2 regions of the Pseudomonas sp. A39 genome follow, and region 2 is predicted to be linked to the other one. Evidence: predicted binding sites of a transcription regulator. Region 2 holds the regulator's gene; the other holds the start of a gene.

Region 1 (3,419 bases), on a different contig from region 2:
GCCGTTCCAGTTGATCGCGGTGTTTTTAGCCAGGATGGTAATACCGCGCTCTTTTTCCTGGTCGTTGGAGTCCATCACGCGCTCGTCGTTGAGCTCGTTGCGCTCCAAGGTGCCGGATTGACGCAGGAGTTTGTCTACCAGGGTGGTTTTACCATGGTCAACGTGAGCAATGATGGCGATGTTACGTAGATTTTCGATCACTTGTGTATCTCGATCAGAGGATTCGGTGTGCTGACAGGTCGTGGCAGCGATTAACAGTAGAGTCAGGCCTTGCCGTTACAGCTTGACGGCAGAGTCGGGGGGCCGGTGACGCAGGCCACAGGCAAACAGCCCCGGGCTCTTAGCTCGGTCGATAAACGCGCACATTGGCATACCCCTCACTGAGCAAATGGTGGGCATGCAGGCGACTCATCACGCCTTTGTCGCAATACAGCAGGTACTGACGGCTGTTATCCAGTTCCTTGAAACGCGCGTTCAATGCATAAAACGGCAGCGTTTGTACGTCGATGCCGGCGATTTCCAGCGGCTCATCTTCGGCGGCATCCGGGTGACGGATGTCGACGACGATCTGGCCGGCCAGGGCTTCGCTGACTTCTTCGATCTGCACATCCTGGCCCAGTTCGTCGATAACGCGATCGATCGGGACCAGCTTGGCGTTCTCGAGCGCACGCTCCAGAATCGCCATATCAAACTGTTGTTCTTCGTACTCCACGCGGTTGCGCTTGGCGTGGGTCTTGGGGTTCACCGAGATGACCCCGCAATATTCAGGCATATGCTTGGCAAAGTCAGCGGTGCCGATTTCTTCTGCCAGGTCGATGATGTCCTGCTTGTGGCTGGCGATCAGCGGGCGCAACACCAGCTTTTCGGTGACGCAGTCGATCAGCGACAGGTTCGGCAGCGTCTGGCTGGAGACCTGGGAGATCGCTTCACCAGTCACCAGCGCATCAATCTGCAACTGGTCGGCAATCCGGGACGCAGCGCGCAACATCATACGCTTCAAAACTACGCCCATATGACTGTTATCGACTTTGCCGAGAATTTCGCCCAGCACTTCCTCGAAGGGCACGCTTACAAATAGCACGCGTTGGGAGCTGCCGTACTTCTTCCAGATAAAGTGCGCGACTTCCATCACGCCCAATTCATGTGCACGTCCGCCCAGGTTAAAGAAGCAGAAGTGGCTCATCAGGCCGCGGCGCATGATCTGGTAGGCCGCCACCGTGGAATCGAAACCGCCGGACATCAGGACCAGGGTCTGTTCCAGGGCGCCCAGCGGGTAGCCGCCGATGCTGTCGTGCTGGCTGTGGATCACAAACAACCGTTGGTCGCGAATTTCCATGCGCACTTCAATTTGCGGCGCTTTCAGGGAAATTCCGGCGGCGCCGCACTCGCGACGCAGCTTGCTGCCGACGTATTTCTCGACGTCCATGGAGCTGAAGGTGTGCTTGCCGGCACGCTTGCAGCGCACCGAAAAAATCTTACCTTCAAGTGACTGACCATAGTGCTGCTTGCACTTCTCGGTGATGTCGTCGAAGTCGCCCAGCGGGTACTCATCCACCTGCAGGAAATGCGCGATGCCCGGCATGCAGCTCAGGCGCTCGGTCATGTCCTTCAAGGCTTTGGGCTCGGTGATACGGGTTTCCAGCTCGAGATTGTCCCACACGCCGTTCACCACCACAGCCGGGTCCAGATCGCGGAGCACGGCACGGATGTTCTTGGCCAACTGACGGATGAAACGCGTCCGTACCGGTCGGCTTTTGATGGTGATCTCGGGGAAGACTTTAACGATTAATTTCATGGAAACAGCGCGCGCCGGGCCTGCTGAAAAAGGGGGGCGCGGATTATAGCGGAAATCGCTCAAGGTTTAACCAGTTAATATGCACAACAAGCGCTACGCACTAAATAGGTGCATTTGCGCGCTTTTGCGCCACATTGAGGTGCGCGTTTTTTGCGCTTTTGTCGCAATGCACCGTTATAGGGGCGTTTTTGGAGCAAAAAACCCATGTTGGCGCACTGGCATGCAATTTGCTCTCTTGTGAGGCAGGTTGCCATGGCGGACTATCCGCGCCGGCATCACCCACATTCTAAGGGCTAACTCCACTACCCCAGCCCGAAGCCACCCGGAGGACACTATGTCGAAGTCGGTTCAACTCATCAAAGATCATGACGTTAAATGGATTGATCTGCGCTTCACGGACACCAAAGGCACTCAGCACCACGTGACCATGCCGGCTCGCGATGCGCTGGATGATGCTTTCTTCGAAGAAGGCAAAATGTTCGACGGTTCCTCCATCGCCGGCTGGAAAGGCATCGAAGCCTCCGACATGATCCTGATGCCGGACGACAGCACTGCCGTACTTGACCCGTTCACCGAAGAGCCAACCCTGATCCTCGTCTGCGACGTGATCGAGCCTTCGACCATGCAAGGCTACGACCGCGACCCACGTGCGATCGCCAAGCGTGCCGAGGAATACCTGAAGTCCACCGGTATCGGTGACACCGTATTCGTGGGCCCAGAGCCAGAATTCTTCATCTTCGACCAGGTTAAGTTCAAGTCCGACATCTCCGGTTCCATGTTCAAGATCTACTCCGAACAAGGCTCCTGGATGTCCGACCAAGACGTGGAAGGCGGCAACCATGGCCACCGTCCAGGTATCAAAGGGGGCTACTTCCCAGTTCCGCCGTTCGACCACGACCACGAAATCCGTACCTCCATGTGCAACGCCATGGAAGACATGGGCCTGGTCATCGAAGTGCACCACCACGAAGTGGCCACTGCCGGTCAGAACGAAATCGGTGTGAAGTTCAACACCCTGGTTGCCAAGGCTGACGAAGTACAGACCCTGAAGTACTGCGTACACAACACCGCCGTTGCTTACGGCCGTACCGCTACCTTCATGCCTAAGCCTCTGTACGGCGATAACGGTTCGGGTATGCACGTTCACCTGTCCATCGCCAAAGATGGCAAGAACACCTTCGCTGGCGAAGGTTATGCCGGCCTGTCCGACACTGCCCTGTACTTCATCGGCGGTATCATCAAGCACGGTAAGGCCCTGAACGGCTTCACCAACCCGTCGACCAACTCCTACAAGCGTCTGGTCCCAGGTTTCGAAGCACCGGTAATGCTGGCCTACTCGGCACGTAACCGTTCCGCGTCGATCCGTATTCCTTACGTGTCCAGCCCTCGTGCTCGCCGTATCGAAGCCCGCTTCCCGGATCCAGCAGCCAACCCATACCTGGCCTTCGCTGCCCTGGTCATGGCCGGCCTGGACGGTATCCAGAACAAGATCCACCCTGGCGACGCCGCCGACAAAAACTTGTACGACCTGCCGCCTGAAGAGGCCAAAGAGATCCCACAAGTGTGTGGCAGCCTGAAAGAAGCTCTGGAAGAGCTGGACAAGGGCCGTGCGTTCCTGACCAAA
Region 2 (3,419 bases):
GTACGTCCTTGCGGTCGAGCATGCTGGCGATCTGCCGGAGCAGTTCCAGGTGCGCATCGGTGGCAGCTTCCGGGACCAGCAGAACGAACAGCAGGTCGACCGGGGCACCGTCGATGGCGTCGAAATCGATAGGGGCGTCCAGGTGCAGCAGGGCGCTGACAGGAGTCTCGCAGCCTTTGAGGCGGCAGTGGGGAATGGCGATGCCGTTGCCAAAACCGGTCGAGCCAAGTTTTTCACGGGCAATCAGTGCCTCATACACAGCTTGCGTATCCAGTTCGGGCACTTCACGGCCGATCAGGTTGGCAATTTGTTCGAGGGCGCGTTTTTTACTGCCGCCCGGCACGTTCACGAGGGAACGGCCGGGGGTCAGGATGGTTTCAAGTCGGATCATGGGGGGAGAGTTAACGACCTGTACCTTGCATCAGGTGCAGATTCTTTTCCTTATGCTTTATGAGTTGGCGGTCCAGCTTGTCGTAGAGCGAGTCGATCGCCGCGTACATGTCTTCATGTTCCGCATTGGCGACGAGCTTGGCATTCGGAACATGCAGGGTGGCCTCGATTTTCTGCTTGAGCTTGTCGACCTCCATGATGACCTGCACGTTGGTGATCTTGTCAAAATGCCCCGCAAGCTTGTTCAACTTGCTTTCGGTGTACTCACGCAGGGGCTTGGTAACTTCCAGTTGGTGTCCACTGATGTTGACTTGCATACAGCTTCTCCTTCGTTGCCAGTGCATAACGCGACGGGTAGGAATACCCGCCACTGGTCTGCATTTTAAAACTGCCTGCGCGTCGATCACGCTGCGTTAAAAACAGGCTGATCGCCGCTCGGCGAGTTTTAAAACGCATCCCGGAACGCTGTGGCCCGTCCGTCACATCAAACGCTTACGCTCGCTGGAAGGCGCGATCCCGAGGGATTCGCGGTACTTGGCGACGGTTCGACGGGCGACCTGAATGCCTTGTGCCTCCAGTAAACCAGCGATCTTACTGTCACTCAATGGCTTTTTCTGATTTTCAGCAGCAACCAGTTTTTTGATGATCGCGCGGATCGCCGTGGACGAGCATTCACCGCCTTCGGAGGTGCTGACGTGGCTGGAGAAAAAGTATTTCAGTTCATAAATACCCCGAGGGGTATGCATGAATTTTTGCGTGGTCACCCGGGAAATCGTTGATTCATGCATGCCGACCGCTTCGGCGATGTCATGCAGCACCAGCGGTTTCATCGCTTCGTCGCCGTACTCCAGGAAGCCGCGCTGATGCTCGACGATCTGGGTGGCGACTTTCATCAGGGTTTCGTTTCGGCTTTGCAGGCTCTTGATGAACCAGCGCGCTTCCTGCAACTGGTTGCGCATGAAGGTGTTGTCGGCACTGGTATCGGCGCGACGTACGAAGCCGGCGTATTGCGGGTTCACCCGCAGGCGCGGCACCGATTCCTGGTTCAGCTCTACCAGCCAGCGCTCGTTGTCCTTGCGCACGATCACATCGGGAACCACGTATTCGGCTTCGCTCGATTCGATTTGTGAGCCAGGACGCGGGTTGAGGCTCTGTACCAGCTCGATGACCTGGCGCAGGTCGTCTTCCTTGAGCTTCATGCGGCGCATCAACTGGCTGTAGTCGCGGCTGCCCAGCAGGTCGATGTAATCGGTCACCAGGCGCTGGGCTTCGGCGAGCCAGGGGGTCTTGGCCGGTAACTGGCGCAATTGCAGCAACAGGCATTCGCTGAGGGTGCGTGCGCCGATGCCGGCGGGCTCGAACTGTTGGATGCGGTGCAGGACGGCTTCGATCTCGTCCAGCTCGATATCCAGCTCCGGATCGAAGGCTTCAAGAATTTCTTCGAGCGTCTCGTCCAGGTAACCCTGATTGTTGATGCAGTCGATCAGGGTCACGGCGATCAAGCGATCGGTGTCCGACATCGGCGCAAGGTTCAGTTGCCACAGCAGGTGGCTCTGCAGGCTCTCGCCAACGGAGGTGCGGGTGGTGAAGTCCCACTCATCATCGTCATTGCTGGGCAGGCTGCTGGCGCTGGTCTGGTAGACGTCTTCCCAGGCCGTGTCGACCGGAAGCTCGTTGGGAATGCGTTCGTTCCATTCGCCTTCCTCAAGGTTATCCACCGTAGGGGCGGTTTCCTGGTAGGAGGGTTCCTGCACGTCGGGATTGGGTTTTTGCTCGATATTATCGGCCAGCGGGTCTGCATTATCGAAGTCGTCGCCTTCCTCCTGGCGTTCGAGCATCGGATTGGACTCCAGGGCCTCCTGGATTTCCTGTTGCAGGTCCAGGGTCGACAATTGGAGCAGGCGGATGGCCTGTTGCAGCTGCGGTGTCATCGTCAGCTGCTGGCCCATTCTCAGGACTAGCGATGGTTTCATGGCAGGGGCTTAACACCTTATTCGCCGGCGCAATGCGCCATCCACGACAGGGCGCGTGAGCGCCAAACATAAGCAAATTATATGCCTGATGTCGGGGGCTTTGCCTAGAGCGCGGTAACAATAAAAATCCGGAGGTTTTCATTGACTCCCGCGCACCTTGGCGAACAGCCGTGACACCACGGTGTTTACAGGCGGAACTCGTGACCCAGATACACTTCCTTGACCAGCTCGTTGGCCAGGATGGTGGCGGAATCACCTTCGGCGATCAGCTGGCCATCGTTGACGATATACGCTGTTTCGCAGATATCGAGGGTCTCACGGACGTTGTGGTCGGTGATCAGCACGCCAATGCCCTTGGCCTTGAGGTGATGGATGATCTGCTTGATGTCGCCCACCGAGATCGGGTCGACGCCCGCAAACGGTTCGTCCAGTAGGATGAACTTGGGCGCAGTGGCCAGGGCGCGGGCGATTTCCACACGGCGACGCTCACCGCCGGACAGGCTCATGCCGAGGTTGTCGCGGATATGGTTGATGTGGAACTCCTGCAGCAGGCTTTCCAGCTCCTTGCGACGGCCGTCACGGTCGAGCTCCTTGCGGGTCTCGAGGATGGCCATGATGTTATCGGCGACCGACAGTTTGCGGAAGATCGACGCTTCCTGCGGGAGATAGCCGATACCGGCGCGGGCGCGGCCGTGCATCGGCTGGTGGCTCACGTCCAGGTCGTCGATCAGCACGCGGCCCTGATCCGCCTGGACCAGGCCGACGATCATGTAGAAGCAGGTGGTCTTACCGGCGCCGTTAGGGCCGAGCAAGCCGACGATCTGGCCGCTGTCGATCGACAGGCTGACGTCGCGCACGACCTGACGGCTTTTATAGGCCTTGGCCAGATGCTGGGCTTTCAGGGTTGCCATTACTCGGCCTTCTTCTTCGGCTGGATGACCATGTCGATCCGTGGACGAGGTGCAGTGACCTTGTTGCCATTGGCGCGACCGGCGTTAGCGATCTGTTTCACGGTGTCATAGGTGATCTTTTCACCTTCCGTGGAGTTGCCGTCCG

The links. Region 2 encodes sigma-54, which starts transcription at its own class of promoters, with help from an activator protein. Its sites were predicted from a motif close to ANTGGCATNNANNTTGCTNT; they were not measured.
Region 1: the regulator sigma-54 is predicted to act here: its motif matches at 2,010-2,029, upstream of glnA (type I glutamate--ammonia ligase).

The regions. Positions count from the first base shown of each region.
Region 1 is NZ_JBYVMD010000051.1:33,210-36,628, forward strand. Features, by position in the region: gene typA (translational GTPase TypA) at 1-201, opposite strand, end outside; gene thiI (tRNA uracil 4-sulfurtransferase ThiI) at 341-1,795, opposite strand; gene glnA (type I glutamate--ammonia ligase) at 2,130-3,419, shown strand, end outside.
Region 2 is NZ_JBYVMD010000038.1:15,625-19,043, reverse strand. Features, by position in the region: gene ptsN (PTS IIA-like nitrogen regulatory protein PtsN) at 1-391, opposite strand, end outside; gene hpf (ribosome hibernation-promoting factor, HPF/YfiA family) at 402-707, opposite strand; gene AC3ZU9_RS24065 (RNA polymerase factor sigma-54) at 870-2,363, opposite strand; gene lptB (LPS export ABC transporter ATP-binding protein) at 2,549-3,274, opposite strand; gene lptA (lipopolysaccharide transport periplasmic protein LptA) at 3,274-3,419, opposite strand, start outside.